2 regions of the Thalassotalea nanhaiensis genome follow, and region 1 is predicted to be linked to the other one. Evidence: riboswitches for the same ligand, from Rfam matches in the RefSeq annotation. Region 1 holds a riboswitch; the other holds the start of a gene.
The links. Region 1 has a riboswitch for lysine ahead of dapA (4-hydroxy-tetrahydrodipicolinate synthase). Riboswitches for the same ligand answer to the same signal wherever they lie in the genome.
Positions count from the first base shown of each region.

Region 2: linked by a shared signal. The riboswitch ahead of lysC (lysine-sensitive aspartokinase 3) and the one ahead of dapA (4-hydroxy-tetrahydrodipicolinate synthase) in region 1 are both predicted to bind lysine.

Region 1 covers NZ_CP134146.1:847,638-862,950, forward strand. The annotation lists gene gltB (glutamate synthase large subunit) at 1-53, opposite strand, end outside; gene folE2 (GTP cyclohydrolase FolE2) at 523-1,449, opposite strand; gene RI845_RS03825 (Hpt domain-containing protein) at 1,899-2,237, shown strand; gene arcA (two-component system response regulator ArcA) at 2,263-2,985, opposite strand; gene RI845_RS03835 (methyltransferase) at 3,398-4,438, opposite strand; lysine riboswitch at 4,625-4,837, shown strand; gene dapA (4-hydroxy-tetrahydrodipicolinate synthase) at 4,957-5,871, shown strand; gene RI845_RS03845 (succinylglutamate desuccinylase/aspartoacylase family protein) at 5,881-6,993, shown strand; gene RI845_RS03850 (DUF2956 domain-containing protein) at 7,016-7,339, shown strand; gene RI845_RS03855 (DUF1145 domain-containing protein) at 7,390-7,638, shown strand; gene RI845_RS03860 (crotonase/enoyl-CoA hydratase family protein) at 7,659-8,465, opposite strand; gene RI845_RS03865 (MAPEG family protein) at 8,478-8,900, opposite strand; gene RI845_RS03870 (hypothetical protein) at 9,094-9,360, shown strand; gene RI845_RS03875 (hypothetical protein) at 9,427-10,641, shown strand; gene RI845_RS03880 (metal ABC transporter solute-binding protein, Zn/Mn family) at 10,625-11,545, shown strand; gene RI845_RS03885 (metal ABC transporter permease) at 11,561-12,322, shown strand; gene RI845_RS03890 (CvfB family protein) at 12,383-13,396, opposite strand; gene RI845_RS03895 (tellurite resistance TerB family protein) at 13,463-13,918, opposite strand; gene RI845_RS03900 (sensor domain-containing diguanylate cyclase) at 13,958-15,313, opposite strand, start outside.
Region 2 covers NZ_CP134146.1:2,356,059-2,371,371, reverse strand. The annotation lists gene RI845_RS10450 (LysM peptidoglycan-binding domain-containing protein) at 1-1,512, opposite strand, end outside; gene gloB (hydroxyacylglutathione hydrolase) at 1,609-2,394, opposite strand; gene RI845_RS10440 (class I SAM-dependent methyltransferase) at 2,520-3,305, shown strand; gene RI845_RS10435 (FGGY family carbohydrate kinase) at 3,310-4,779, shown strand; gene RI845_RS10430 (Nif3-like dinuclear metal center hexameric protein) at 4,790-5,548, shown strand; gene arsJ (organoarsenical effux MFS transporter ArsJ) at 5,594-6,811, opposite strand; gene RI845_RS10420 (ArsJ-associated glyceraldehyde-3-phosphate dehydrogenase) at 6,817-7,827, opposite strand; gene RI845_RS10415 (metalloregulator ArsR/SmtB family transcription factor) at 7,887-8,234, opposite strand; gene RI845_RS10410 (cytochrome b) at 8,443-8,985, shown strand; gene RI845_RS10405 (YceI family protein) at 9,010-9,570, shown strand; lysine riboswitch at 9,874-10,045, shown strand; gene lysC (lysine-sensitive aspartokinase 3) at 10,144-11,496, shown strand; gene RI845_RS10395 (L,D-transpeptidase family protein) at 12,044-12,487, shown strand; gene RI845_RS10390 (hypothetical protein) at 12,540-12,893, opposite strand; gene RI845_RS10385 (sulfite oxidase) at 12,900-14,081, opposite strand; gene metG (methionine--tRNA ligase) at 14,393-15,313, opposite strand, start outside.

The sequences.
Region 1 (15,313 bases):
ATTAAACCAAAACCACAATTATCTTTTTGAAAATTGGGATCATAAAGTTGCATGCATCGTTCTCCTGAATACTTTCTCGTTGGCGATGTTGTATGCAATAAAGGGAATAATAATACCTGAAAACTGAATAATTATTGCAAATGCCAACGGGGGAACTTTCTAAGATATAAGGATGTTCAGCAAAGGTCAATAGAAATTAGAGTTATTACTCTTCATAGTTTGCAAGTAACAGGAAGCATTTATTCAAAGCTATTTTTTCAGTGTTTTACAAAAACCAGTAAAAATAAGGGCATGAAAGATTTGTTTCTAACTATGGAAACTTTTGCCTGTTATTCCATACAGAGCAAAAAAAAAGATAAAATAATTATTCAATTAGACTAAAGATGAATAATATTTGTTTGATTATTGTACGATTTGGTGTTCGTGAGGGGGGATTGGATCTCTAATTTGACAAAACGTTATTAAAGTTGGCTAACTTCGATTAGAAGAAACGCCAACTTTTAAATTCACTAATGTAAAAGATTAAGCTTTATAGCCGTCTTTAACGCCTTTAGTTGTGATGGCGATAGCATCATGAGCGTGTAAAGATTCAAGATGATTGATTTTTACCCAAAAGTCATCATAACCTTCAATTAAATTCATTGCATGTTGGACACGACGAGCCGCATCTTCACAGAACATTAAATTTTGGCCATTCAAGCGAGCAAACTCTTGCTCATCTTCACGTTTAACTGCGGCTTGTACCGGAGTTTGAAGTGACGCTTCTATTGTGTCAACAATATCGGTGATCGGGAAAGAGCTTACCATTGAGTTAAGTTTAACTTTAATTTCAGCAATAGAACGTTGGCTATGTGGGGTAGCAACAATACCTTCTGTACTACCAAGCCATTGTTGGATATCTTCTTTGGCAATGCTGTCTTGTTGTTCAAATTTGCTGGCAAAAGCCTGCTGAATTAACTGTCGAGCAAGAGCGGCTGAACATGGACAAGTAGATGAGTAAGCAATATCAATACAAAGTTCAATGTCTAATTTTCCCTGCTCAATTTTACCAATAATTGTTACTGGGTAAACACGCCAACCTTTTTTACCACTAATTAATGCTTCACGGCGCATTGGGTAATCAAAGTTAAATTTAACATAGGCAGTATCACTTAAGTCTTCATGAGAGCTAATAAACTCAGTAAGTAAATTGGTTAGTGATGAGTAGGTTAGTGTGTTGTTGCTAGCTAAATCGTCTAGTAACAAATATAAGCGCGACATATGAATGCCTTTCGCTTTTGGATCGTTCAAATTAACAAATGCATCTATATGTGCAGAAACAATACGTTCTGCTTCATCTTTAGCAGCAACCATTACTGGCATCTCGATATTACCCATACCTACTCTATCAAGAGTACCTTCGGTTTGTGCCGCGGTTTGGTTGGCTATATCTGGCATTGATGTAGGCATATCGATCGTATTTCCTGTATGAGTTCGTTAATTTACTAATTGCGATGTTTTTAAAGGCGCATATTTTAGCGGAATTTCGCTAATTGTTTTATCTTTTTTTAGGGATTAAAAGAAAAACTTATCTACTTTTATAAAGACCTAGTAAAAAGGTCGGTTATTTTGAATGAATTGTAAGCTAAAATCAATGTTTATAAGGGATTTAACTGGGTTAAAGGTTAATAAACTAAAGATGTTGTTAGTATTTAGTTGCAAGGATGTTCTTTGTTGGTAACTGTGGGCTTTAATTGTATTTTAATGCAGCACAAGCTTATTTTTCATGCTATGTTTTTCAGAATAAAACCCCGTCACCTTTAAATATGTAGGTTCAAAATACGATTTGAAGAGTAACGAATATAACTATAGATAATAATAATTAAGATTCACTTAGATATTTCCCGGAGAAAGAAGTAATGGATATTCTTGATAAAGAATTAATAAAACAATATATGGATGCGTTGGGAAACGAAGTGTTCAACCAAACTGTTGATTTATATATTGAACAATCGAAAATATACTTAAATCAATTAAGCAACGCAATCAGCACTAAAGACTATTCCCTTTGGCAAGAAAGTTGCCATATATTGAAATCTGCATCAGGCAATACAGGTTTAAAACAGGTATTTAACAAGGCTGGCGATGTCGAGTATTCACGTCAGAATTTTGAACAGTTAGCTAAAGATTTAGATGAGTTGCATGAACTCAATGACGTTAGCATTGTACAAATACAAAAATGGCTAGCACAGAGCTAGCCATTTCAATGATTAATAATCAATATTAAGCGTTTAGGTTACCAACAAAGCGGTAGCCTTCACCATGAATTGTGTTAATAAATTCAGGGCTAGACTCATCAGTCTCAAAGTGCTTACGTAAACGGCGTATTGTTACATCTACGGTACGGTCATTTTCACGTAAATCACGACCAGTCATTTCTTGGATAAGATCTTGACGAGTTACAATTTTGCCACGGTTAGCCATCAATAAGCGTAATGCTCTATATTCTCCACGAGGGATAGGGAAAGTATTACCTTGTGGCGACGTCATTTGACGAGAATTCGGATCTAATTGCCATTGATCAAATTCAATCATTGCAGTATCTGCTACAGGCGCTGATTTTTCTGATTGAGCCATACGTTTTAATAAATTACGTACGCGGATCGTTAATTCACGCGGATTAAATGGTTTAGTGATGTAGTCATCAGCACCAATTTCCAAGCCTAACACTTTATCAACATCGCTATCGCGACCAGTAATAAAGATTAATCCTGTTTTGTTCTTTTCAATCAACTCACGAGCTAGTAATAAACCGTTTTTACCAGGAAGATTGATGTCCATTAATACTAAATCAATGTCGTTATCTTGTAGTTGCTGAGTCATGCTTTCGCCATTTGCTGCAACTAAAGTATTATAACCTTCTGCATCAAATAAGTTCTTTAGGTTCAAGCGTGTTACTTCTTCATCTTCAACGATTAAAATTTTAGCTTGTGCTTGGTTGATCATATCTACCTCTGTTTAATAAACTATAACAAGTAATATTTGTTCACTTGTTGTTCAGAAATCGTTGTTATTTCAGACAATTGATTTTCTGTTCAAAAATATATGTTGCATATGATAGAGCAAGCGGCCAAGTATACAATGGTAAAATTGTTGTAAAAATGTAAGTTAAAAAATGTAAATGAGATTGCCTTTTATCCAGTTAAGTTTATGAAATTAAAGAATAAATAATTGTACTTAAATTGTGAGATCAAAATTTGAATTTGCAACAAATTGTAAACAGCAAGGGTTTTTTAGGTTAGTCAGAGATGAATTTGGAAAAAATACGATTGCATTTAGGTTAATGCACTGTTGCTATCAACCTTGAATTAACACTATTTTTAGCTGTTTGTTACTTTTGTTGAAAAAGCAACCCGCACTATTTAAGTTGGCAATGATGGATTGCAAAACCTTTTTCGTTAGCTAACAACTCTGGCTGGCTAATTTCGGCTTTTATAATTGGTGCATACTTTAGGAAGTTATTGGCAACAATGGTTAGCGTGCCATTTTTTAATAAGTGTTTCTTGATACTCTTTAAAAACTGCTCTGTTGCATGGTAGTTAGTTTTAATACCTTGATGAAATGGTGGGTTTGATAATACTGCATTGTATTTACCTACAACATTCGATAAACCATCAGACGCATAAACCTTTCCTGATAAGTTATTTAGCGCTAAAGTTTTATTCGTACTGGCAACAGCTAAAGCATTTACATCTAGCATTTCTATGTCAGCGTTAGGGCATGATTTTTTAACAAAACTGCCGATAATCCCTGCGCCACAACCAAAATCCAATACTTTACCGGAAATTTTCTTTGGTAATTTTTCTAGTAATAACCTAGTGCCATTATCTAACTCGCCACTGCTGAACACCCCTGGCAACGACGCTACTTGAATTGTAGTGTCACCGACAGTTAAGCTAAACTGCTCATACCAATTGTTTAAATTAAATACTGGAGCATGGTTGTTGAAGATTATTTCAAACAAAATACAATGTCTTGCTGAATCAACCTTAGTTGCATTGAGTGTGTAGTCACTACTTAATTTTAAGGCTGACTTAGCCCCACCTTTATTTTCACCTACAACTAGAATAACCGCGTTATCAGTAAGCGTTGGTGCAAGCATTGCCAGCAAAAACTGATATTCTTTTTTTGATTTTGGAAAATAGATAATCACCAAGTCGTGTAATTGTGTCGCTTGATAGTGCTCACTAAATTGACAGTTTAACTTGCTTGCATGTTTTGAGCTGATACTTTTATATTCTGCAAAGTTTACGTTGTAGCTGGAAATCGACGCTTGTGGTGAGGCGTTTTGAAGGTGAGTAAAAAATTCATTGTCGGGACAGCCAACTACCAGTGGGTTATTACTTTCTAGTAAATCTTCGTTTCGAAGCAATAGTTGTGATGGGTTTGATAATGACATTAAATTTACTCAATTAAATATTTAGGCGCTATTTTCTTAATTAAGCATAGATTAGTAAAGTAAATAATCATAAAACAGTGCACTTACTATAACTTATAGCTAAATTGATTCACTTTTTCGGTGCTAAACATTGAATTATATTTAACGAAATGGTTAAATAGCCACCATTGAACGGCCCTATTTTTAGGGTTCAGAAGAGGAGCGTTAACCAGGTAGTTATCTTTAGGGGGCCTTTACCCCATTGATAGATGATGAGGGGGATTAGCGCCGAGGCATAAGTGATTAAGGTAACGCTTTTGTCGGACGAACGGGTTGAATCCCTTCGGCTGTCACTTAACAGCACATAAACGAATACCCAAACAGGGTCGGTTTAGTTTTAAGTGGAGAGCTTCTGGTTTTTGTACTTCGTTGTGCAAGGACCTCTCCTCCTTTGTCTTATACCTAGCCAAACAATTATCTGCTTAACGATAAAATTAATAATATGCGTTGCGTATTATTAAGAAGTAATGAGATTTAACATGACAACTTTTCAACTTAATGATTTTGCCCTTTGGACAGCTTTAGTTACGCCTTTTGATTTAAATGGCGCTGTTGACTATGACAGCCTGGCAAAAATTGTAGACGACCAGCAGCAAGCTGGTAATGGTATTTTAATATGTGGTAGTACCGGTGAAGGCCTTGCCATTGAACAAAGTGAACAATTGAACATTATAAAGTTTATTTGTGACTTAAACCCATCGGTACCTTTAATGGTTTCGGTGGGTGGTTTTAACCTTCCAACTCAAGTTGATTGGATTAAAGCGTGTAATGATTTACCTGTCCACAGTTATTTATTAACCGCGCCTATTTATGCAAAACCAGGAGTAATTGGCCAAACACAATGGTTTAGTGCGTTACTTGATGCTGCAAAACATCCTTGTATGTTATACAACGTACCTTCACGTTCTGGTATCAGTATTCCGGTAAAAACAGTTGAAAATTTAGCTGAACACAGAAACTTATGGGCGATGAAAGAAGCCAGCGGTGATGTAAATGAGTTTCTCGCTTATGCTACAGCAGCACCAAAAATGAAAATGTTTTCTGGCGAAGACGCACTAATACCTTACCTAGCTCCGGTAGGTGCTGTAGGCTTAGTTTCTGTTTGTGCAAATGCATGGCCAGAAGCAACTAATTTATATGTGCAAAAATCATTGGCAGGCGAAGGTGCAAATCTGACCCCTGTTTGGTATAACGCTATTTCGTCATTGTTTGAAGAAGCCAACCCAGTTCCGGTAAAAGTGTTGATGCACAAACAAGCGGTGCTGAACACACCAACCTTACGTGCGCCTTTATCGCACCTTGAGCTAGAATCAGATAACGCAATATTAGCGGCTGATCTGGATATCACTGAATGGCTGTGTCAAAGCCGTACCAATGTACGCCTAGTAAAGTAGTTAATTTCAATGAGTAATTTTAGCAAGCAAGTATTGACTGTAGGTGAGATGGCAAGTGGTGTCTCACTCACTATTCCTGTTTATCGGTTAACCGGCTCTGGTGAAGGGCCTTCTGTATATATACAAGCCAATATCCATGGGGCAGAGGTGCAGGGCAACGCCGTAATTTATCAATTATTAGAATTACTACAGAAGAGTAATTTAAATGGTAATATTACTTTAGTGCCTTATGCGAATCCGGTTGGCTGTAATCATAAAAATGGTGAGTACACTCTAGGCCGATTTGACCCTATTACCGGGGTTAATTGGAATCGTATGTATCACTTTGATGAAACGTTAATTGAGCAGGTAATCAATAAACACAGTGACAGCGATATTGATACCATTAAAACTGAATTTAAGCAGTTGATGCTAAATGATATAGACAATAAATTAGATCATAATAATTATGGTTTAACAACCGGTCGTCGCATTGCTTACCGTTTACAACAAATGGCGTTACAACACGATATCGTACTCGATTTACATACCGGCCCTATATCTTCAAAGCACTTGTACTGCGCTGAATATGCACAACAAAGCGCAAGTTATTTTAATATTGAACATACCATATTAATACCAAATGACTTTGCCGGCGCTCTTGATGAGGCGACGTTTTGTCCCTGGTGGACGTTAACTGAAAAATTTGCAGAACTTGGTCGAGAACTGAATTTTGGTAAAGAGAGCTTTACTGTTGAGTTAGGGTCTCAAGAATTAATAAATTTGGATGAAGCGCTGATAGATGCTCAAAGTATTTTATCTTATTTACAACATAAAGATGTGATTAACGGTAGTGATTATCAACCTGCAGAAATGACACGTTATGCGTGCTATCTTAAAGACTATAAAGTTTATTATTCTCCTATGGGGGGCATGGTGGACTATTTAGGTGAATTTGGCCAAATACTGAAACAAGGTGAGCCTTTAGCCAGAATATTACGTATGGATAACTATGGTGACGGTGATGCATTGCATTACCTCACACTAGATGAAGACGTGATTCCTGTATTACATTTTGCTTCGGCAAGTGTAAATCAAGGAACAGAACTGTATAAAGTATTTACTAATTATTTTACTCTTTGATTTTTTAATTATGCATTAATTTATGACTTCCAAAACAAAAGCACCATCATCAGAAAGTATTAAGGCAGCTGAAACTATGGCTAAAAGCATACAAAAGCCAGGCCAAACCAAAGAGCAAACAAAGTTAATTGCACAAGGTATCCAAAAGGGCATTGAGCAATATAAAAAGCAGCAAAAAGCCAAAGCTAGAGATGCAGACAAAGCCAAGAAGAAGCAACAAAAAGCAAAGTCACAAAATAGCGAGACTAATGCCGTTGAGCTACAAGACGTGCAACAGTCCAAGTTAGCTTGGGTTTTGTTGGCTATATCTTGGTTAGGCTTTATTGCTTATCTTATATTAGTTTGATTTGTGCCCGTTTATTGGCATAAAATTATCGAAATTTTTTTGGAGTGTTTATGAAATTAATTATCGTGGCTTTGTGGTTAGCCTGTTTTTACAATTTAGTTTTGCCATTTGAACAGGGCTTAGAGCATGTTCTACACTGGGTACTTATTGTATTGCCTATTGCTCATCTAATTGAGTGTTTTCTTTTCAAGAAAAGAGTTGAAGAAGCAGAAGGTGACAATATGAAACATTATTTGCAAATATTAATATTTGGTGGCGTTCACCTACTACATCTTAAAAAGCCGAACAAAAAAGCTTAACTAATTTAGAGCCGACGACACTACCAGTTTTGTCGGTTGTCAAAATCTTTAGCATGCTCAGGGCTTAGTTGCTTTTTTACGGCCCGCTGCTGATTCTTTCCTAAGATTACTTTTATTTGATATAAACTTTCTTTGGCGAGCATATGCCAGGACTTTTTGTGCCAATTATTGTTATAAAGTTTTTTTACGGCAGCAACTGAATCTGGTGAACGTTCAATAACAGGTTCAATCAACCTTAATGCTGCCTGATAAGGATCGTTACTAACTTGCGTTATTAACCCGTACTTAAGTGCCTGCTGGGCATTAATTATTTCGCCTGTCATAGCCAAATGCTTGGCAATATCAATGTTAACCAACTCTCTTAGTGCAAGATTTGCCCCCATGTCAGGTATAAGCCCCCACTTAGCTTCCATAATCGATAAAGAAGCATCAGGCGTAGTTATTCTAAAGTCGGCGCCAAGGGCAATTTGTAATCCACCACCCCAACATCTTCCTTGAATAATTGCTACCACAGGAACTGGGATTTTACGCCAGTTTGTGCTGACACGTTGCGCGAGGTTGGAGTTGCCTGGAATAAATTTAAACAGTAATTGCAATATATTCGATTTAGCTTTCAGTACTGACTTTACATCCAAACCACTACAAAAATCTTCGCCATTGCCAGATAGAAACACTGCCCTTATTGCTTTGTTTTTGCTTAATTTTTTACTTACTTTATCTAATGCATGAAACATTGCCATGTCGATAGCATTATGTTTATCAGCTCTATTTAAGTTAACAATTGCTATATTGTTTTCGATCTTTAGGGTGATTCGTTGCTCAGTCACTTTCTTATTCCATTAAATTAAGATGATAAAAACATTTACTAATAAAGCCCATAGGCAAATTGCACCTAGCATATAAACTTTAAACCTTTGCATTACATTATTGTTGGTACATTGAATAAAACTGTGAATTATTCTTAAGCCAACAAACCCCCAGGCTAAATAAGTTACACTTGGTGTATTTATATTTGTAAGTAATCCTAATATGACAAGGCCATAGAAAATGACCGGTAGTTCAAATAAATTTTTTAAATTATTTGCCGGTCTATTTATTTCTTCAGGCAATAATTCAGGGATTTTTTCCGGAGAATGCAATTGTTGAGCAGCTATCTTATGAGCGATTACATAGCGCAATCTTAAAAAGTACATGTATACCCATACAAAAAAGGTAAGTACCATCAAAGACAGCATGGGCAAAATAAGGGGGGATGACGTCATATCTAGTTATCTTTTATTCTTATGAGATAACTCAGCCTATACTATTTTTCATTGCATACATAACAAAATTAGTTTGGCTTAATTGTTTTAGTGTTATATTATAACAAAATAGAAAACAGTCTTAATATTGAATTAATCAAATCTACTATACTTAACTACTATGATTTTTAAACGCTTCCAACAAAACAGTAATATGCTATCTGCAATTATCATTGCAGCTATTTTATTGTTTTCTCCGTTAGCTCAAAGTAGTCATTTAGCCGAGCACGACTTTTCAATTGAAGATGTTCACTGTCAGGTGTGTTTATCGTCTGTTATGGATGATGATTATATTATTGATGGCGATGAGCAAACTCTAGAGCCTTATCACACGGCTTCAATCCATGCGCAACATTACCGCTCTAAACCTAACGTACGCATAACGTTTTATTCTTCACGGGCACCGCCCAGCACCCTTTAAATTTTATTTTTAACGTTACTCATCAATTGCTGAGTAATTTAATACCAAATTTTTAGGATCAATTTAATGAAATTAAGTAAATTAACTACTGCGGTAGTTTTAGGTGTTGCTGCTGCTCAAACACATGCGGCTACAGACGATATTAACGTAAGTGCCATTATCAATGTTGGTTATACAGAACGAGAAGACTTCCAAGGAATTGCCGGCTACGGAGTTGATGACCATGCTGCAGGTCTAAAAAATGGCTTTTGGACTGACCATACTGAAATTGCTATCAGTGCACCTATCGATGATATGTTTTTCGGTAAAGTAACTATGGTGTTAGATGAGCACGATGGTGAAACCGAGGTTGAGCTTGAAGAAGCATTTATTCAAACCACAGCTATGCCATATGATTTATCTTTTCGCGCTGGACGATTTCTATCAAATGTAGGTTATTTAAATGGCAAACATGCGCACACCGACAGCTTTGCTGACAGACCATTAGTTTATCGAGCATTTATGAATGGCCATTATTATGATGATGGCGCTCGTTTATCTTGGTTAGCGCCAACGGAAACCTATATTGAGTTAGGGACCGAAGTGTTTAAAGGCGCAACAATGCCAGCTTATTCTGATGGCGAAGGAGTAGGGGCGCATTCACTGTTTGTAAAAACCGGCGGAGATTTCAATGAATCTCATAGCTGGCAGTTAGGGGCATCTTATATCGGTTTTAAAAACGATGAAGAGTATTGTAGTAGTCATGACCATGGAGAAGAGGATCACGAACCTCATGCTTTAGAAGATGAACATGGTGAAGCATTTGGCGCCTGTGACTTTAGTGGTGACAAAGATTATTACATCGTAGATGCTACGTGGAAGTGGGCTCCTAACGGTAATTACAAGTATCAAAATTTTGCACTTTCTGCCGAATACTTCATCGTTGAAGAAAAAGGCGAATTGCACCATGAAGAAGAGCACGAAGAACACATAAATGTGTTTGATGAAGAGCATCATGATGAAATTGACGTTGAGCACACCGGCTTTTATGTGAGCGGTGTTTATCAATTTAGTCCTAATTGGGCTGCGGGTTTACGTTACTCTGAGATAGATTTTGATGAACCTTATTCGGATGGCTTTAAGCCGAAAGTATCTACGGCTATGATGGAGTATCGCCATTCACACTTCTCAACGATTAGACTGCAATACAGTCAGGATAAGTCGGTAGAACACTTCACTGACGACCAAGTTACGCTACAATTTAATATGGCATTAGGAGCTCATGGTGCGCATCAATTTTAAACAAAAGTTTGCTTTAGTTTGCACTGCATTGCTGGTAACAATGTTACCAGCTCAGGCACAGCTGAATATATTTGCCTGTGAACCTGAATATGCAGCGCTGGCTAAAGAGCTGGCAGGGGACGATGCGAATATATTTAGTGCAACTACTGCTAAACAAGATCCTCACTTTGTACAAGCAAGACCTAGCTTGATTTCTAAAATGCGTCGTGCGGATGTAGTTATTTGTGCTGGCGCCGACTTAGAAATAGGTTGGTTGCCAATGTTGCAAATGAAGTCTAATAATCGTGATGTTCAATCTACAGAGAAAGGTTTATTTTTAGCATCTGATCATGTTGAAAACCTGGATATCCCGGTTAAGGTTGATCGCTCGATGGGGGATGTCCATGTATTGGGTAACCCGCATGTACATTTAGACCCATTTAGAGTGGCTAGCCTGGCCAAGTCTTTTACTGAAAAGTTAGTGCAACTCGATGGTCCAAACGCTGCTGTTTATCAGAAAAATCTAGCAGATTTTAGCCAACGCTGGAAAACTGCCACGGCTAAATGGCAGAAAAAAGCTGAACCTTTGCAGGGTATGAAGGTAGTTGCTTACCATTCATCATTTAAGTATTTATTTGAGTTTTTAGGCATGCAACAAGTTGGTGATTTAGAACCTAAACCCGGTTTGCCACCTACCAGCTCTCATTTACTCAGTGTACTTGATATTGTGAATCAACAGCAGGTGAAGTTGGTCGTATATACCAGTTATCAAGATGCAAAGGCTGCAGATTGGTTGCAAGATAAGACGGATATTGTAAGCCTGCAACTACCTTATACGGTCGGTGGCAATAAACAGAGCGTTGATTTGTTTACTATGATGGAACAGCATATTTCAATGCTATTGTTGTCGTTAGAACAGAAGTAATAAGGTTAAAGTTTAATGGTTGAATTAATTGATATTTTACTCCCGGCATTTGTTGCTGGCCTGTTGGTGCTTAGCACCCATGTGCCTTTGGGCTATCAGGTGTTAAAGCGAGGGATTATATTTATTGATTTAGCCATTGCTCAAATTGCCGGGCTTGGCGCTGTAGTGGTACAAACAACTGATATTGGTCATCACTTACCCGGTGCCAATTATATTGTTGCTGCTCTGTTTGCCTTAAGTGGCGCTGGAATTATTGCTTTATTTGAACGCTTTGCAAAGCAGCAGTTAGAAGCATTAATTGGTTGTTTATATGTGTTGTCAGCAACCGGAGCGTTTTTATTGCTTGCCAATGATCCCCATGGCGGTGATTTATTAAAACAAGTATTATCAGGGCAAATTCTTTGGGTGACGTTTTCAGACTTATATCTTCATATGGCTCTATATGCTGGCATTGTTGCACTTATGGTATTTAAACCAGTGCTATTATCTGGCAAATGGTTTTACTTTATTTTCGCTATTGCTATTACCAGCTCAGTGCAAATGGTCGGTGTATTTCTAGTGTTCAGTACGTTGATTATTCCAGCGTTGGCTACAGTAAAGCTGGCAAGGTTTAAAACGCGTTTTGCCTACCTTATTGGCGTGTTAGCTTATTTAATTGGTCTAATCGCCTCGGCAACATGGGATTTACCAAGTGGCTCTGCAATAGTTTGGTCATTAGCTATGGTCGCGATTATTGTTACTTTGCTGATGCATAAGTTTTCTATAATAAAAACTTAACCATTCCTCAAAAAAATAGGCGCCAAGGCGCCCATTTATCTCATTAACAAATCTTAAACTCTATTTAGAGCTATTTTTGTACGGATTCGCTTTATCGCTAGCTTGTTTCTTATAAGTTTTCGGTTTACTCGATTGTGGCTTTTTAGCAAAAGATTTGTTTGATTTTCCACGACTAGTTTTATCTGGGGTAGACTTACCCTTATTTGGGTTAACTTTTGCTGCTGGCTTTTTCGGTTGTGGGTTTTTAACAAAACGAATACCGTCGGCTTCAATGCTGACTCGGCCATGCTTAAATAAATTTCCAACAGTGCTTTTAAAGGTTTTCTTGCTTACACCAAAAGTTTGTTGAATAAGCTCAGGCGAGCTTTTATCGTTAATTGCACTAAACCCATCGTTATCTTGTAAATATGCGATAAAGGTTGGTGCAAAGTCATTTACTTTACCAATGCCGGGGCGTGTTAGGGTTAGATCTACTCGGCCATCACTGCGCATAGTTTTAACGTAACCTAATATTTTTTTACCAACTCTCAATGGTTGGAATATCTCATTATCGTATAACAAACCCCAATTTCTATCATTGATGATTGCTTTAAAACCTAGATCTGTTTTATCACCAATGGTTAGGTTTACGCGTTCGCCAATTTCATAATTCGCTGGCCATATATCTAGATATTTATCTAACTTGCTCGAAGCCGCAATACGGTCAGTTTGTATATCACGATAAATCTTTACTAAATAGTATTTACCAACAACCATTTTATGATGCTGCTGGTTATAAGGTACTAATAAGTCCTTAGGTAAGCCCCAATCTAAAAAAGCGCCAGTATTATTTACTTGTAATACCTTTAAGCTGACGAAGTCGTCAACTTGGCCTTTAGGTGTTTCAGTTGTAGCGATAAGGCGATCATTAGAGTCAAAATAAATAAACACGCTAACATCAAGGCCTTCAGCACAACCATCTGGCAAATAGCGAGTCGGTAAAAGTATTTCGCCTAAGTCCGCACCATCCAAGTAGGCGCCAAATTCGGTGAGTTTAACGACCTTTAGCGTATTGATTTTGCCTATTTCTGCCATTGGGTTTCCTAATGATTATAATTAACGGCGCAATTGTAGCATGATGCTTTAACTGTGCGGTATTTTTTAGCCCTCTGAATGTTGATTTTGCACCTTCAATTTACATTGAATAAATTCACCATGGCGTAAATGCAATAGATCAGCAATTCGTCTGATTATGTGTTCTTCAATGACATCTAAATGTCCATCTGAATAGGCAACTTTCCATAACAACTCAACAATTTTGATTCTATCGCTCAGTTCATATTGTTCGTTAATTAATGTGGTATAACGGTAAAAGTCATTAGCGTGATGTGACTCATCTTCAGCAAGGGCTAATACATCATTAACTTCACTTTTATCTAACTGAAAATGGTGTTGCAAAAGCTCTATCAGTTTTGCTTTTTCTTCTTCTTCATATTTATGATCAGCACGCATTACTTCAAACAGTAATACCGCAGTGGCTATTTCAAGGGAGAGGGTGTTATTTACAACGCTGTCTTGTTGCAGGTTTCGGATAAAAATTCGGATTCTTGTGAGCATAATAGGAGTTCTTTTAAGTGTTTTTTTGATTGTAGTCGTTTATTTATCAATAGCAATTTCGGCGCGGTTGCGTCCTTTGCTTTTGGCGAGGTAAAGTGCATTGTCGGCAATACTCATTGCGCGGATCAAATTAGGTTGTTCATCAATGTTTCTTGGGGGCGTCATTAATGTTGCACCTAAACTTAATGTGATGTGCTGTGCAACGTCTGAATCAGGGTGAGCGATATTAAGGGCGTTAATGCTCTCGATAATTTCATTGAGTTTCATTTGTAGTCCGGCAAAATCAATCCCACCGAATAATATTACAAATTCTTCCCCGCCGTAACGTGCAACAATATCATTAATTCTACGGCTCGACATAGCCAGTGCTTTTGCTACTTGTTTGAGGGCTTCGTCACCCTGTAAATGACCGAGAGAATCATTGTATTTTTTAAAGTAATCAATATCACACATTACGATAGCAAACGGAGTATTATTACGCTGTAAGTGTGCCCATTCTTTAGCGAAATGTTGTTCAAATGCCATGCGATTGGGGATTTGGGTGAGAGAGTCTGTTGTACTCAGTTTTTCTAATTGTTGTTGCTGATGTTTTACTGTGTTGACCAGATGATTAAACTCGGTAGAAAAAAATTGAAATTCAGTGATCTTTGTGTGGCTTTCTATTGGCGCTATGGATTTGGTATTCGCCATCGTGGTAATTTCACTGTTGATGTTTTTAATTGCTTTTAAAAACAGTTGTCGTATCAACAAGTACATAAACGCTAAAATGCTTACTTGCACTAATATAGAGATGATAATCTCGGTGGTTAAAATTTTCGGAGCGTATTTTTGTTGGTGCTTTACATTAAGCACAAATAAGGGCTGTTGGTTAATGTCCTCCACCAACCAATTGTCAGATGACTGAATGTCTTTATCTTGAAGCATCAAGTTTATTTTTTGTGTGTGCTTATATTTAGGGCTAAAGGGAATGATTGTTAGGCTTAGTTGCGTTTCTTTACTTAGAATATCCGCCGTATTTTGATCAAAGCGCTGGAGAAATACCATTTTACCGTTACTTTTCTTTATTGCATCAGTGTCGGTAATATTGGAAGCACTAAATATCATCGCGCCATGTTCTGTGCTGATCAAACCCACAGGATTGGCATCACTACCATTCTTATAGTTGAGTAAGTTAGCGGACGAAAATTTTCCGTTTTCATCCAATTTGCTAAACTCAAGAGGCTTTTCACGACTATGATCCCAACCTTTTTTGAATAGGATATTATCGTTAAGATCGACAATAAATACCGCATCAATTCCTAAGTTAATAAACGTTTGATCGGCAAAGTTGCTAATTAAATATTCGTTGTTTTGGTCGGTAATAAATGCATATGTATCGTCCCAAAGCGCATAGTC
Region 2 (15,313 bases), 1.5 Mb from region 1:
AAACTTGTTTGCAATTCGTGCTAACGAGTCACCAGAGCGAACCTTATAGTTAATATTACGCATAATATTACTGCTTGTTGCTGCGGTTTGTGTTGTTTTACCTGTGGAAGCTTTACCTGTCCAAATAGTTAATTTTTGCCCTAAACGTAACATATCTCTTGGCGCCATAGCATTCCATTTAGCAATGCTCTTTTCAGATACCTTGTATTTTCGGCCAATATCCCAAAGCGTATCGCCTTTTTTAACCGTATGTGTGATCTTATTACCGGTACCTTTTTTGGTCAGTTTAGAAACTCTAATTTCTTCATAAGACTTATAACGATCTAATGACTGAGTTGCTGTTGGGATCAATAAATATTTACCCGCTCTAATTCGGTTGTTTTTCAGGCTGTTCGCTTCTTTTACAACGGTAATAGTGGTATTAAAACGGTTAGCAATAACACTTAAACTATCGCCTTCACGAATTTTATATCGTTGCCAAGACAATCGGTCATCATCATTAAGCTTACTTAGGCCAAGTTTAAAATTATCAACTTTATTATTTGGAATTAACAATTGATGTGGACCATTAGGAGCCGTTGCCCAGCGGTTAAAGCCTGGATTAAGTGCATGCAATTCATCAATGGTTAAATCAGCTAAATCTGCTGCTAATGCAAGATCTAATTGAGAGCCTATATCAATTGAGCTTATTACCGGCTGATTATCAATAGCATATAATGTAACGCCAAAGTCGTCAGGGCGTTTCACCAAGTCGGCTAATGCTAAAAGCTTAGGAACGTAGTCACGTGTTTCTTTTGGCAGTTTTAAATTCCAAAAATCTGTTGGCTTACCCTTACGAGCATTATCTTTTACTGCTCTGGCAACTCGACCTTCACCTGAATTATACGCAGCTAACGCCAATAACCAGTCACCATCGAAGCGTCTGTGCAAGTAGCGTAAAAACTTAATTGCAGCTTGAGTTGACGCTGCAACATCACGACGCCCGTCATACCACCAGTCTTGCTTTAAACCAAATTGTTTACCCGTACCAGATAAAAACTGCCACATACCAGAGGCACTACCATGAGAGTAGGCAAATGGATCGTAAGCACTTTCTACTATGGGTAATAATACTAACTCCATTGGCATATTGTGCTTTTCTAGCTCCTCAACAATATGATAAATAAATGGCTCAGAGCGTTTTGCCACTCGATCTAGATAGCTTTGATGTTTGGCATACCAGTTTCGCTGTGCAATTACTTTTTTGTTTTGAGGGATGTCAAAGTTAAGCTGGCCTTGAATTCTATGCCATATGTTATCTGAAATGGTAAGTTTGTCTTTATCAGTAAGGCTTATTTCAACATCATCTTTTGGATGAATTACTTGTGCTGTCTCGTCAGCAAGTAATGCTTCGTAGATTTCGGTTGTATCTGCAGTATTAGTTGGTAACTCAACACTAGTCACAGCCTGTTGGTTTAAATTTTGACAGCCAACCATCATGGTTAGTGAAATAGGTAATATAATTTTCTTCATGAATGCTCTTTAAATTTCCATTTATAACGCGAGTTTAATACCAAATCGTATAATTATTATGTTTGAATGCAGCGTTATTTTTTAATTTTATTTTGCTTAAAAGTTATCTTTCAATGTTCTGATCATAGCAAAAACATCGACATTAGATTGTAACTTTTGCTCACTTTTTTGTTGTGCAGTATTTATTACTTCTTGTTGTTCGCTACGTAAAAAAGGGTTTATTTGTTTCTCCAAGCCAATAGTTGTGGGAATAGTCGCGATTTCTTGCTCTCTAAGTGTGACTACTTTGTTAAAGTAGCTTTCAAGTTGACCATTATTTGGCTCAATAGTTCGAGCAAAATTTAAATTCGCTAATGTGTATTCATGTGCACAGTATGCCTTAGTCGTATCAGGTAAGTTAACCAATTTAGTCAAAGAGTTATGCATCTGCTTTGCAGTGCCTTCAAATAAACGTCCACATCCACCTGAAAATAACGTATCTCCACAAAACAGCATATCTTCACCGTAGTAGGCTATGTGCCCAGATGTGTGTCCCGGCAGATCAATAATCGAGAAGTTAAGGTTATTATCAAATAATGACACCCGATCACCTTCAACTAGCTGAACGTCTAAGTATTTAATGTTCTCTGATGCTGGACCATAAATCGTTAACGGCCATCCTTGTTGCTTGGCAAAATCAATTAAAGTAGGTAAGCCACCAACATGGTCATGATGATGATGAGTGATCAGTATTGAGCGTAAGGTTAAATTATTTTCCTTTATAAATTCAATACATACGCTAGCATCGCCAGGATCTACTAAACTACAGTTTGTACTTGCGTGGTTAGTGATACACCATATATAGTTATCTGAAAAGGCATTAATTGCAGTAACTTGAGTCATAATCATTCCGTTTTGATCTTTAACTCAGTATACCTTGTGTTTAGTGATATTTAAATTGCCTAGCTTGTGTTTTTCTAGGCTGTAATTCCAGTTTAAATGAGATTGGTAAAAGGACATTTATTTTAATGAAACCTGCGTTAGCATTCGACAGTCCGAAAAAACCAAAACAATGGCGTGATATGCCTAATGGTGAGTTAATAGCACAAAGTATTGAGCAGTGTTTATTGCCTTGGTGGCCACGCTTTTTTGGTTACCATTTATTAAAACTTGGTATTTTAAGTGGTGCGATCAACTCCGAAGAGTCGATGATTAAGCATCAAGTTATTGTCGGCGAAACAAATGCAAATGCACAAGTTGTTGCAGAAATAGACGACCTGCCGTTTTTAGAACACAGCGTTGATGCATGCTTATTAACCCATGGCTTGGAGTTTGCTGTTGATCCGCACCATATACTAAGGGAAGCAGATAGAGTATTGATCCCAAATGGACATCTGATTATTTCTGGGTTTAACCCGATAAGCTTGGCAGGATTAAATCAGCTTATTCCATTTCGTCGTCAAGAGTTGCCCTGGCGAGGCCGATTTTTCACCCCAATGCGAGTAAAAGATTGGTTACACCTACTTGGTTATGAAATTATCGAAGATAAACGATTTCTTTTTTCATCGTTAAATTCAACAATAAACCCTAAAAACTGGTGGCATAAGTTATGGCAAAGGTTTGCTAGTAACTATTTATCAGCATTTGGTTCGGTTTATTTGATTATTGCTAAAAAACGGGTTCATCCATTAACGCCAATACGCCCTAAGTGGCAAATTAGGCCTAAATTTAACCCTGTGAAAGTCACCACATTCGGACCAAGCAATTTTAAGCCCGACAACTTTAATTCAAGTAATAGTACAAGTAGTAAATAACTTAATGAAACAACAATCATTATTTCTTTGTCTTGATTTTGGTAGTCAATCAGTAAGAGCTGCACTTATTGATGAAATGGGCAGTGTTGTGCTCGCTGAACAATTAGCCAACCTGAATTATCTTAAGAAACATCAAGGGCAAGTAGAGCAAGCGCCGCAATGGTTTTATCAACAGTGTGTTATATGTTGTCAGAATCTAACTGCTAAGGCTAAAACCAAACATATCGATTTAACGCAAGTTCGCGCTATTGGTATAACGACTATGCGCAATACCCTGATTAACCTAGATAATGACTCAAAACCAATCCGTAACGCAATAGTGTGGAGTGATAAACGCAAAGCTTGCGTTATTCCTAAATTGCCGTGGTACTGGCGTATAGTTTTTTCTATAGCCAGCATTGTAAAACCAGTGAACAAAACCATAAAAGAGCTTCAGCAAAGTGCATTTATAAATTTCATTGCCGAGCATGAGCCTGATGTGTGGCAAAAAACCAAGCACTTACTGCTATTGTCAGGTTATTTGCATTATCGGTTTACAGACAACGTTGTCGATAGTAACGCCAATATCATCAGTCATTTGCCGTTTGATTTTAAGCGAGGACAATGGCGCAAGCTTAGTTCGTGGCAGTTTAAGGCATTGGCGGTTAAATCGAATTGGTTACCAAAACTTGTTACACCAGGAACAAATATTGGCCAATTAACGCCAGTTTGCCAGCACGATTTTAATTTACCTAAACCAGTACCACTAATTGCTATGGCAGCAGACAAAGCTTGTGAAATGTTGGGGTCAGGCTGTTATAAGTCTGGCCAGTTGCATATTAGTCTTGGCACTGCCGTAAGCGTTACAATGCTGAGTCATAAATATAAAGGGCCAAAACCCTTTTATCCTGCATACCCGTCATTAATTGAAGATCTGTATATTACAGAAATTATGCTGCCATTTGGTTTGGCGTTACTCACTGAATTCATTAGTAAAAATAAATCCCAATTGGACTTTTTAAGTTTAAATAAACTTAAGCATCGATCAATGGAGCAATTAATTGAAATATATGTGCAAGCGAATAGTATCAGCAGTGATGGCCTTGAGTTTGATTTGGAGCGTGTTACAAATATTACTCAGTTATCCAAAGGGTTTGTCGGCTTGAAAGAGCACTCTGTTTTTCAACAATATGTTGCTATTATAAATGCGATTGTTTGTGGGATTAACCAGGCGATTATTCGATTAACGAAACGGTTAAAGCAACCGGTGAGTAATATTATTGTATCTGGTGGTGGTGCCAATTCAACTCGTATATTACAAGCCATAGCAAATAAATCTCAATGCACGGTTTTGAAAGCTGGTGCAAAAGAAGCTGGCACGTTAGGTGTTGCGATAGAACTGGCAGTGGAACAAGGAATATATGATAATCATCAGCAAGCTGTTAATACTATGCTCAAACCAGCAATAACCATTAAACCTATAAATATCAAATAAAAGAACAATTATGCAAAGACTTCAATTTCAACATCTACTGAACGAGCTTTTACAACCTGAGCGGATCAAAGATTACTGTCCTAATGGCTTGCAAGTACAAGGTAATAATCAAGTATCAAAAATTATTACTGGTGTAACCGCTTCTCAGGCTTTATTAGATGCGGCTGTTGCCAAGGGTGCAGATACTATTATTGTGCACCATGGCTACTTTTGGAAAAACGAGCCTTATTGCATCACTGGTATGAAATACAATCGTATTAAAACCTTACTTGATAATGACATCAATTTATTCGCTTATCATTTGCCGTTAGATATTCATGAGGAATTGGGTAATAACGTTCAATTGGCTAAATTATTGAATATAAACATTACCGGTCCATTAGAGTTAGGTAACCCTGTTTCAGTGAGTATTCAAGGTGAACTTGATGATGAAATGACCGGTGAAGCGTTAAATACTTTGATTTCAGAAAAATTAAATCGTCAGTCTTTACATATTTCTGCAGGATCTAATAAACCTATAAAGACCATCGCTTGGTGTACAGGCGGAGGGCAAGGTTATATTGAGCTCGCTGCAGAGCAGGGGATTGATGCATTTATTACTGGCGAAGTGTCTGAGCAAACAACACATATTGCCAAAGAAATGGATATTCATTTTTTTGCTGCAGGGCACCATGCGACAGAGCGTTATGGTGCGAAGGCGTTAGCCCAATACCTAGCAAGCACTGAAGGGTTGGAAGTCGAGTTTATTGATATAGATAATCCAGTATAGCGCTCTACTGAAACTCTTAAGGGCTCGTTAATTGCCCTTAAGGCTCTACTTAGGTAACTTAGTTGAAAGCATTGCAGCTGTTATTATAAATAGCGTTGAAATCCATAAACACATTTCTAACCCATAATGCTGATATACCCAGCCTGAAAGCACCGTACCTAGTAAACGTCCCATGGCATTAGCCATATAGTAAAATCCAACATCTAAAGATACACCATCACTATCGGCAAAGCTTACAATTAAATAGCTGTGTAGAGATGAATTAATGGCAAAAATAGCTCCAAAAATAAATAAACCGGCAATAATAGCGAACTTGATCTGGTAATCAAAATGCAGTGCTAAAGCGATTACAGCAGGGATAATGGCAAGGAAGCTAGCCCAAATTAGGGCTGTTTTACCAGTAGGCGTTCTACCTTGTTTTTTTCCAGTAAAATGGGGGGCAACAGACTGCACAATGCCGTAGCAAATTACCCAACAAGCCATAAAACCGCCAACCCACCAATGATCCCAATTAAAGGTTACAGCTAAGAAAACTGGTAAAGCGACCACAAACCAGACATCGCGGGCGCCAAATAAAAATAATCGCGCTGCAGAAAGGATATTTATTGCCGGACTCTTTGAAACTAAATCTTTAAATTTAGGTTTATTTTTTGCTTTGCCTAAACCTTGTTTTAGCGCATAAATACTGTACAACCAAACCAGTGATAACAACACTAACATGATGATTATTGCACCGCGAAAATCAAACAGGGTCAGTAACAAACCACCTAAAAAGAAACCAACGCCTTTAAGTGCATTTTTTGACCCTGTTAATATTGCAACCCATTGATATAACTTGCTTTGCGCATCATCTGAAACCAAAAGCTTAATCGAGCTTTTAGCGCTCATTTTGTTTAAATCTTTTGCTATTCCTGATAACGCTTGCGCCATCATGACATAGATTATAGTCAACTGCTCTGCAGGTACAGTGAGCATGGCTAGTGCAACTATTTGAATGCCTAAACCAATGTTCATGGTTTTATTTAAACCAAGCCGTGCACCCAACCAACCACCAACTAAGTTGGTGATCACACCGAATATTTCATAAAACAAAAACAATATGGCGATATTAAGCGGGCTGTAACCTAATTGGTGAAAGTACAACACCACTAACATGCGCAATGCGCCATCAGTTAAGGTAAAAGCCCAGTAATTGCCAGTAATGACTAAGTATTGCTTTATTTGCGGCGAAAGTGACGCGAAAAGCTGTGAAAAATAGCGCAATTTAATTATTCCTGGTCTTTACTACCAACCATGCGAGCTAACTCAGCAGTACGGTTTGCATAACCCCACTCATTGTCATACCACACGTAAAGTTTTACTTGAGTGTCGTTTACAACCATGGTTGAAAGGGCATCAATGATACTGGAGCGGGGATCTGTCTTGTAATCAATTGAGACTAAAGGTCGCTCTTCAAAACCCATAATGCCGTTAAGTTCATTATTAGCAGCATCTTTTAGTAATTCATTTACTTCTTCTACGCTTATACTCCGCTCTACTTCAAATACACAATCGGTGATAGACGCATTGGCAAGAGGTACTCGAATAGCATGACCATTGAGCTTTCCAGCCAATTCAGGAAAAATATGGGTAATAGCAGTCGCTGAGCCTGTAGTGGTAGGTATTAAACTCATGCCACAAGCACGAGCTCTACGTAAATCTTTGTGCGGAGCATCTAAAATTGTTTGGGTATTGGTAATGTCATGAATGGTGGTCATAGAGCCATGTTTAATACCAATTTTTTCATGTATTACTTTTACAACTGGAGCCAAACAATTTGTTGTACACGATGCCGCAGTAACGATAGGGTGCTCATTTTTATCATAAAGGTGTTCGTTTACACCTAGTACAATATTAAGAACGCCATCTTCTTTTACTGGCGCAGTAACAACAACGCGTTTTACCCCTTGCTCTAAATAAGGTTGTAATAAGGCTTTTGTTTTAATTTTACCAGAAGCTTCAATGACAACATCACAATTGGACCAGTCAGTGTCATTTATTGCCGTATTTTGACTACAGGTAATGGCTTTTCCATTGATCACCATATTATTATCTTGATGGGTTGCTTCATGGTGCCAGCGACCGTGCACAGAGTCGAATGTCATTAAATGCGCAAGAGTTTTAGCATCTCCTGCAGGATCGTTTATATGAACAATTTCTACATCTTTCATATCATATGCTGCTCGCATTGATAAACGGCCCATTCGGCCAAAGCCATTAATACCTATTTTAATTGTCATGTTAATTCCTATATGTTTTTACCAATTCGATTAACGAATAGTATTGGTATTGTTGCTTGTTACTCACAACAGTGTTTTATGCGCTGAGGGCGGTCACCCATTGCCATAAGATTAGTCAAACTGCTCTGAATAAATTCGGTATTTGTTGATGCTGTATCAGCAATGATATTTTTTGCCCATTCTGCTAAGTCAGGGTTAATTCGATAATAAACCCATTGGCTTTGCTTTCTATCAACCAAAACCCCCGATTTTTTAAGTTGCGCTAAATGACGTGAAATCTTCGGCTGGCTATCTTCTAATGCAACCATGAGTTCGCATACACAAAGCTCTTCCTGCAAATGAATCAGCATCAGGCTTTTAGTGCGAGTATCATCGGCGAGGTTTTTAAAAAACTCTGTAGGTGTCATGGCTATTACTCAATCTCAATATATGAAATCCATTATATATGGTTTAGCGTATATTAAAACGATAAATTTAAAATTTGTGATCTATTTAGTTTATACCAGGTAAAAAAAACCGTTCTAAAAATTAGAATGCTTATTATAATTTTTTACGCTTTTCTTTTATCCAATGAACCGTACAATAGCGGTATTGGTACTTGAGACACAGCAACATATGACTAAACAAGCGATAAATTCTTACCCATTGCTCAGCAAACTTACCCATTGGATAAGTGCAATAACCATTATAGGTTTATTTGCCTTAGGCTATTGGATGGTTGACCTTACTTATTACAGTAGCTGGTATAAAACAGCGCCGCATTGGCATAAAAGTATCGGTATTTTATTATTGTTCGCCACCGTGGCTAGGCTAATATATAAGTTTAAGCAGCCTAAAGTGTCGCCAGTAGCTAGCCATTCTAAATTGGTTAAAAAAGCATCGAAGCTTACCCATGCTATGTTATATCTAATGATGATAGTGCTAATGATCAGCGGATATTTAATCTCTACAGCCGATGGTAGGGCGATAGAGGTATTTAATTGGTTTTCAGTAGCCAGTTTAGGTGAGCTATTTACTAACCAAGAGGATATTGCTGGCATTGTGCACAAATATTTAGCATACAGCTTAATTGCTTTAGCAGCTGTACATGCAGGTGCTGCAATTAAACATCATGTTATCGATAAAGATGACACTTTAAAAAGAATGACTACAAAATAACTATCACATTAAAAGAGACAACAGATGAAAAAATTATTAATTTCGACAGCGTTCCTTGGTTTAGCTGCTGTTATGCCAGCAAAAGCTGCAGATTACATTATTGATTACAAGGGAGCGCATGCTTCGGTAAACTTTAAAGTAAAACATTTAGGATATAGTTGGTTAACAGGCCGGTTTAACGAGTTTGATGGTAAATTCAGCTATGATGACAGCAATGTTGCCGCGTCGAAAATAAGCATTACTATTGAAACAGCATCGGTTGACTCTAATCATGCTGAGCGTGATAAACACTTAAAAACAGATGATTTCCTAGATGTAACTAAATTCTCAACCGCTACATTCGTTAGTACGAAAGTTGAAGACCAAGGTAATGGAAAACTGGCGATTACTGGTAACTTTACGCTGCAAGGTATTACCAAAGAGCTTGTAATTGACGCGGTTAAAATCGGTGAAGGTGACGATCCTTGGGGCGGCTACCGAGTAGGATTTAGCGGCACAACTGCTATTAAAATGAGTGATTTTGGCTATAAGATGGATTTTGGTGAGATCTTATTTGATCTGCACATTGAAGGCGTACGCCAGTAAAATAAGTAAAACCAAAGCCCTTATTACTTACAATAGTCGTAAGGGCTTTCTCCCTTAGGTATTAATTTTTTAACCATAGCTAAATTAGGCCCAACGTTTCTCCTCCGTAAAATTGACTCTTCTGCAATTCATGTGCATGAGGAAAGCAACCTATTAAAGCCAATAGGGTGCTTTTAAATTGTTTATTCCTGTGAAAACTATTAATTACTAAATAATTATATGCTTTAGTGGTTGATTTTGATTTTTAATTACTGTCTAATAGCGGCGTTGATTTAGAGTTATTGCTCAAACAAGACTTTAACCAACACCAGAAGAGGTTGCATTAGCCAGGTAAATAATTTTAGGGGCCACACCCCAAAGACAATTATTGAGGGGGACTAATGCCGAGGATGATTATTTTAGTGGTAAATAACATTCGGTCATATAGGTTGAATCCTAGTGACTGTCACCAAAGTGGTGGAGAGCTTCTGGCTGAAAACGTCTAGATTTCATATCTTTTACCTATCAGTCATGCTCTTCCTTATAAGTAGTTGTAGTGCTAAGTTAGCTACTGCAAGTTAGGGAGAAGATCCAATGTCAAATATCGCATTAAATGTAGCTAAGTTCGGTGGAACAAGTGTTGCCGATCATGAAGCTATGCTTCGCTGCGCTCAAATTATTAAATCTCAGCCACATACACGTGTTGTGGTTGTGTCGGCTAGTGCAGGTGTTACTAATCATTTAGTAACATTGTCGCAAAAGGTATTAACCAGCGAGGAGCGCAATGAAATAATTGCTGCAATTCGAGTCATTCAATATAACATCACTCAGCACTTATCTGCCGAAACAGAATTAAACAGCCAAATTGATGCTGTTCTTATTTCATTAATGGAATTAGCGGAGCAACAAGGCACACTTCAAACCGCAAAAACAGCTGATGCGATTTTAGCCTGTGGCGAGCGGATGAGCTCGATAATTTTTGCAGAGGTGCTTCGTAGTCTTGATGTAGACAGCTCTGCTTTTGATGTTCGTGAAGTAATGCAAACCAATAGTTTATACGGCAAAGCGGTTGTTGATATTGAAGCACTTGCGTCTAACTGTGCACAAAGCCTAACTCCTTTATTATCTGAGCAAGTTATTGTTACTCAAGGCTTTATCGGTAGAGATGGTTTAGGTAATACCACCACGTTAGGACGTGGTGGCTCAGATTACTCTGCGGCATTAATTGCTGAAGCGATTAACGCAACTGGTTTAGCTATTTGGACTGATGTTGTCGGTATATTTACCACTGATCCGCGCATCGCAAGTTCTGCCCGCGCTATTCCTGAAATTAGTTTTGGTGAAGCGGCTGAAATGGCTACGTTTGGGGCTAAGATATTGCATCCAGCAACCTTAATTCCGGCAATGCGCAGCTCGATACCGGTATTTGTTGGTTCAAGTCGTGAGCCTGAAGCCGGTGGAACACAAATTATGCAAGAAGTCGCTTCTAAGCCAACTTATCGCTCAATAGCATTGCGTCGAGAGCAAACATTGGTAACGGTTAAAAGCCCTGCGATGTTACATGCCAGCGGTTTCCTTGCGCAGGTTTTTACTATACTTGCTAAGCATGAACTAAGTGTTGATTTAATCACTACTTCTGAAATTTCAGTAGCACTTACCTTTGATAATCCAACAGGCTCAACTCAAGCGCTTATTAATAAAGCTGTTGTGGAAGAATTAGAGCAACTTTGTGAAGTGACTGTTGAACATGGCCTATGTTTAGTTGCCATTGTTGGTAATGGCTTAGATGCATCAACAGGGTTAGGTAGCAGTATATTTAACAATATTGAAGATACTAATATCCGTATGATTTGTCATGGTGCCAGCTCTAATAATCTGTGCTTCTTGGTAAATGAAGTTGACGGTAACAGTGTTGTTGAAACTCTGCACGATAAGTTATTTGTTTAAACTAGGGGGCGAAGATCGTTTCTCTAATTACTGCTTAATAACGAATAATTTACAGAATTTAAGCCGTTTTCAACATGGACGTTGTATATGCCGAGAGCGCATGGATGCGTAGGAACGGTCCATAGCAATTCTAAGTTAATTCTTCCATGAATTAAAAAGCCAATATCCTTTGATATTGGCTTTTGTGATTAAAGGCCTTGGTATAACGGTAAAGTTATTTAATCGGATAAACGTATTTTAACCAAGCCATCATTCTTAGCAGAATTCTTCTAACAAGAGAAACATGTAAAATGTCATGCTTATGATTGATCACTACAGCTTGCCCTTGTACACCTAAAGGTAAATAGAAATCTTTTAAGTTTTCATCTAATTCAATTAACCCTATAACAAAGCCTCAGCCATCGCAGGTAATACTCTGGTTAACTTACCTTAAAATAATAATTGCTATAATTGATGTATCTTTATTAAACTAGTGATATATATTTTTATCTTGATTGTTATGATGCGCGTTTTAATTTTCTGTTTATCCATTTTTTCTTGCCTATCCTTGGCAAACACACCTCATTTTAAAGTTGACTTGGTAACAGTCGATAAATCTACTCGAACTATGTTTCTCTATGCTGGTGATACTATTGTAAAGGAATATCACATTGCACTTGGAGAAAGCCCTAAAGGCCATAAAGAGCAGGAGGGGGATAATAAAACACCGGAAGGCAGTTACAACTTAGATTATAAAAAAGAAGACTCACAATTTTATCGAGCGATGCACATAAGTTACCCCAACGAATCGGATATTGAAAAGGCTAAGCAAAAAGGTATTAATCCTGGCGGATTTATTATGATCCATGGTCAAAAAAATGGTGATACTAAAAACCCGAAAATAACACAACGTTTTAATTGGACTAACGGATGTATCGCTTTAACAAATACAGAAATGGATGAGTTTCTAGCCTTGGTTGATAGTGGTACTAGAATAAATATTCAGTGGTAAAGCAATTGCATAGTTAAAAAACAACGCGGGGTTATTTTTTAACTATGCAAGTTTACTGTTTTGGTGGTAGCAAATGCTCAGGTAAATTCTTCCTACGCCCACTTTCTGTAGGGCTATAGTGTTTCTCTAGGTAATCGAGAATAATAACTTCATTTTGCATTAAAGGCCAAAGACCTTGTTTCTCTTGCATCCAGCGGATTGTGTCCAGCCATGTTTCTCTCGACATCCTATTTTGCGTAACAAGTGCGGCGCTATGACAAGCTGTACAATTTGCTTTAACAATATCAAAGCCGGAATCTAAAACTAATCCAGTTTCTTTATCTAATGCTGGTTTTGCATGACTTAATACGCTGAATGTCAGTAGGGTAGGTAACGTTAATTGCAATAAGGTTTTAGAATTAATCATCACAGATTACACCACTTTAACAGCAATTCTGTGGCATGCATTATTTAGATAACCCTTTGGATTCCAACCTGGCAAGATCATTGGCTGAGCAGTACCATCAGAGTCGGTCGCTTTTGCCCATACTTCATAATAACCGGCCTTTGGAAATTCTAATTCTGTATTCCAGTGCTGCCAGGCATTGCGATTAACTGGTTTAGAGATGGCAATGTCATACCATGTTTGACCAAAATCGATAGAAACTTGCATCCCTGACACTTCTTTGTCACCAGCCCATGCGTGTCCATTTACTGATAACGTTTGTTTTAACGAGTGCAGCACCCCTGACTTTGGAAATGTAATCAATGATTTAACTGGCATATTGTGAATGATACACATATCTTCATCTGCAACTTTGGTTCCCGGAGCAACTGTTTTACAAGGTACTCTGTACGCACTACCGGTCATTTTCGTACCGTCGTGTACTTTATTTCGGATATCGATACCTGTTAGCCATTTACCGCCAGTAGAAGCCGGCCATCCACCGAACACAAGGCGTAGTGGAAAACCATTCATTACAGGCAGGTCTTCGCCATTCATCGCCCAAGCAATTAATGATTCATCTTCTAAAGCTTTACTCATAGGAACCCCACGAGATATAGCAGCTTTACTCGGATCGCCACTTAAATGAGAGTCAGCGCCATGATAGCCAATGTAAACCGCATCATCTTTAATACCGCAATCAAGCAATACGTCTTTTAATCGAATCCCCGTCCATTTAGGACAACCAACTGCACCCGTTGTCCATTGGTTACCCTTTGCTGGCGGATTAAACTCTGAACGGCCATTGCCGCCACATTCCAAGGTTAATTGATAAGTGTGATGTTTAAACTTTTTCTTTAGTTCTGCCAACGTATACGTTTTTGAGTCTCTAACCGATTCACCGCCAATAGTCAGCGTCCAGTTTTCACTGTCTACATTTTGAGGAGGAATGCCATTATTGCGAACAAATAATTTATTTGCTGGTGTAACAGAATCGTTTAATAAGTGCGGTGGTGTTTCAGCATTAATAGGGCGGTCGTTTAATACTAATAAGCCTGGATGCTTGCCTTCAATGATAAAGTTTTCAGCTGTTTGAGCTAACGCTGCGGGTATCATTCCTGAAGGCATAAAGCGACTAAATACAATTTCGGCACCTAAAATGGTACTCATTGCGGTAAGGCCTTTTAAGAAGCCACGTCTGGTAAGTGGATTTGAAGTCCTGCCAAACACCTTTAAATCTGCAGCAATTGGATCTTCACTATATAATTCGCCAATTCCTTGTTTTATCGATGGTTTATTGATTTTTGTTGGCATGAATGCTCCACATTTTTTTAGCTTTTATTGTTTTTATAAGTGTAGAATATCTTCCTTGTTGTAGATTTTTAAGTAAAGCGTAAAGTTTAACTTGGCAACCGTTATTCTCAAATTGAATTAAAAAAGGCGAGCTTAATGCTCGCCTTTACTAGTAACCTATTTGAAAGTTACATGACACGTTGACCGGGTTGTGCGCCATCATCTGGGTTTAAGATGAAGATATCTTTACCACCAGGGCCTGCAGCAATGATCATGCCTTCAGACATACCAAAGCGCATTTTTCTAGGAGCAAGATTAGCTACAACAACTGTAAGTTTGCCCTCTAAATCTTCAGGCTGGTAAGCCGATTTAATACCAGCAAATATTTGACGAGTTTCACCACCTAAATCTACTTCTATACGTAGTAACTTGTCAGCTTTTTCAACATGTTCAGCAACAACAATTTTCGCTACGCGTAAATCAACTTTCGCAAAGTCTTCAAAGCCTATTTCATCGGCAATTGGGTCATCAGCAAGAGGGCCAGTAATAGGTGCTGCTTCTTGAGTTGCGACTAAATTGTCTTTTGAGTCTTCTACCATAGCGTTCACTTTATCCATTTCTACACGTTGTAATAACGCTTTAAACTTATTTACTTTATGATCGACTAACAGCGCTTTATGGCCATCCCAGATCAGTTCATCATTTAAGAAACCGGCTGTTTTAGCTGCAAGTTCAGGTAATACGGGTTTAAGATATATCATCAAGATACGGAATAAGTTAATACCCAACGAACAAATATCTTGAACTTCTTGCTGCTTACCGTCTTCTTTAATTAATTGCCATGGTTCTTTAATTGCAATGTATTCATTAACTTTGTCAGCCAGCGCCATGATCTCACGCATTGCACGACCAAACTCACGTTTTTCGTATAACTCAGCAATAGAGTCACCGGCAGCCATTACTTCATCAGCTAATTCTTGATTATCAATAGTAGTCGATAACATGCCGTCAAACTTTTTCGAAATGAAACTTGCACAACGAGAAGCGATATTTACAACTTTACCAACTAGGTCTGAATTCACTCGTTGAGCAAAATCTTCAAGGTTCAA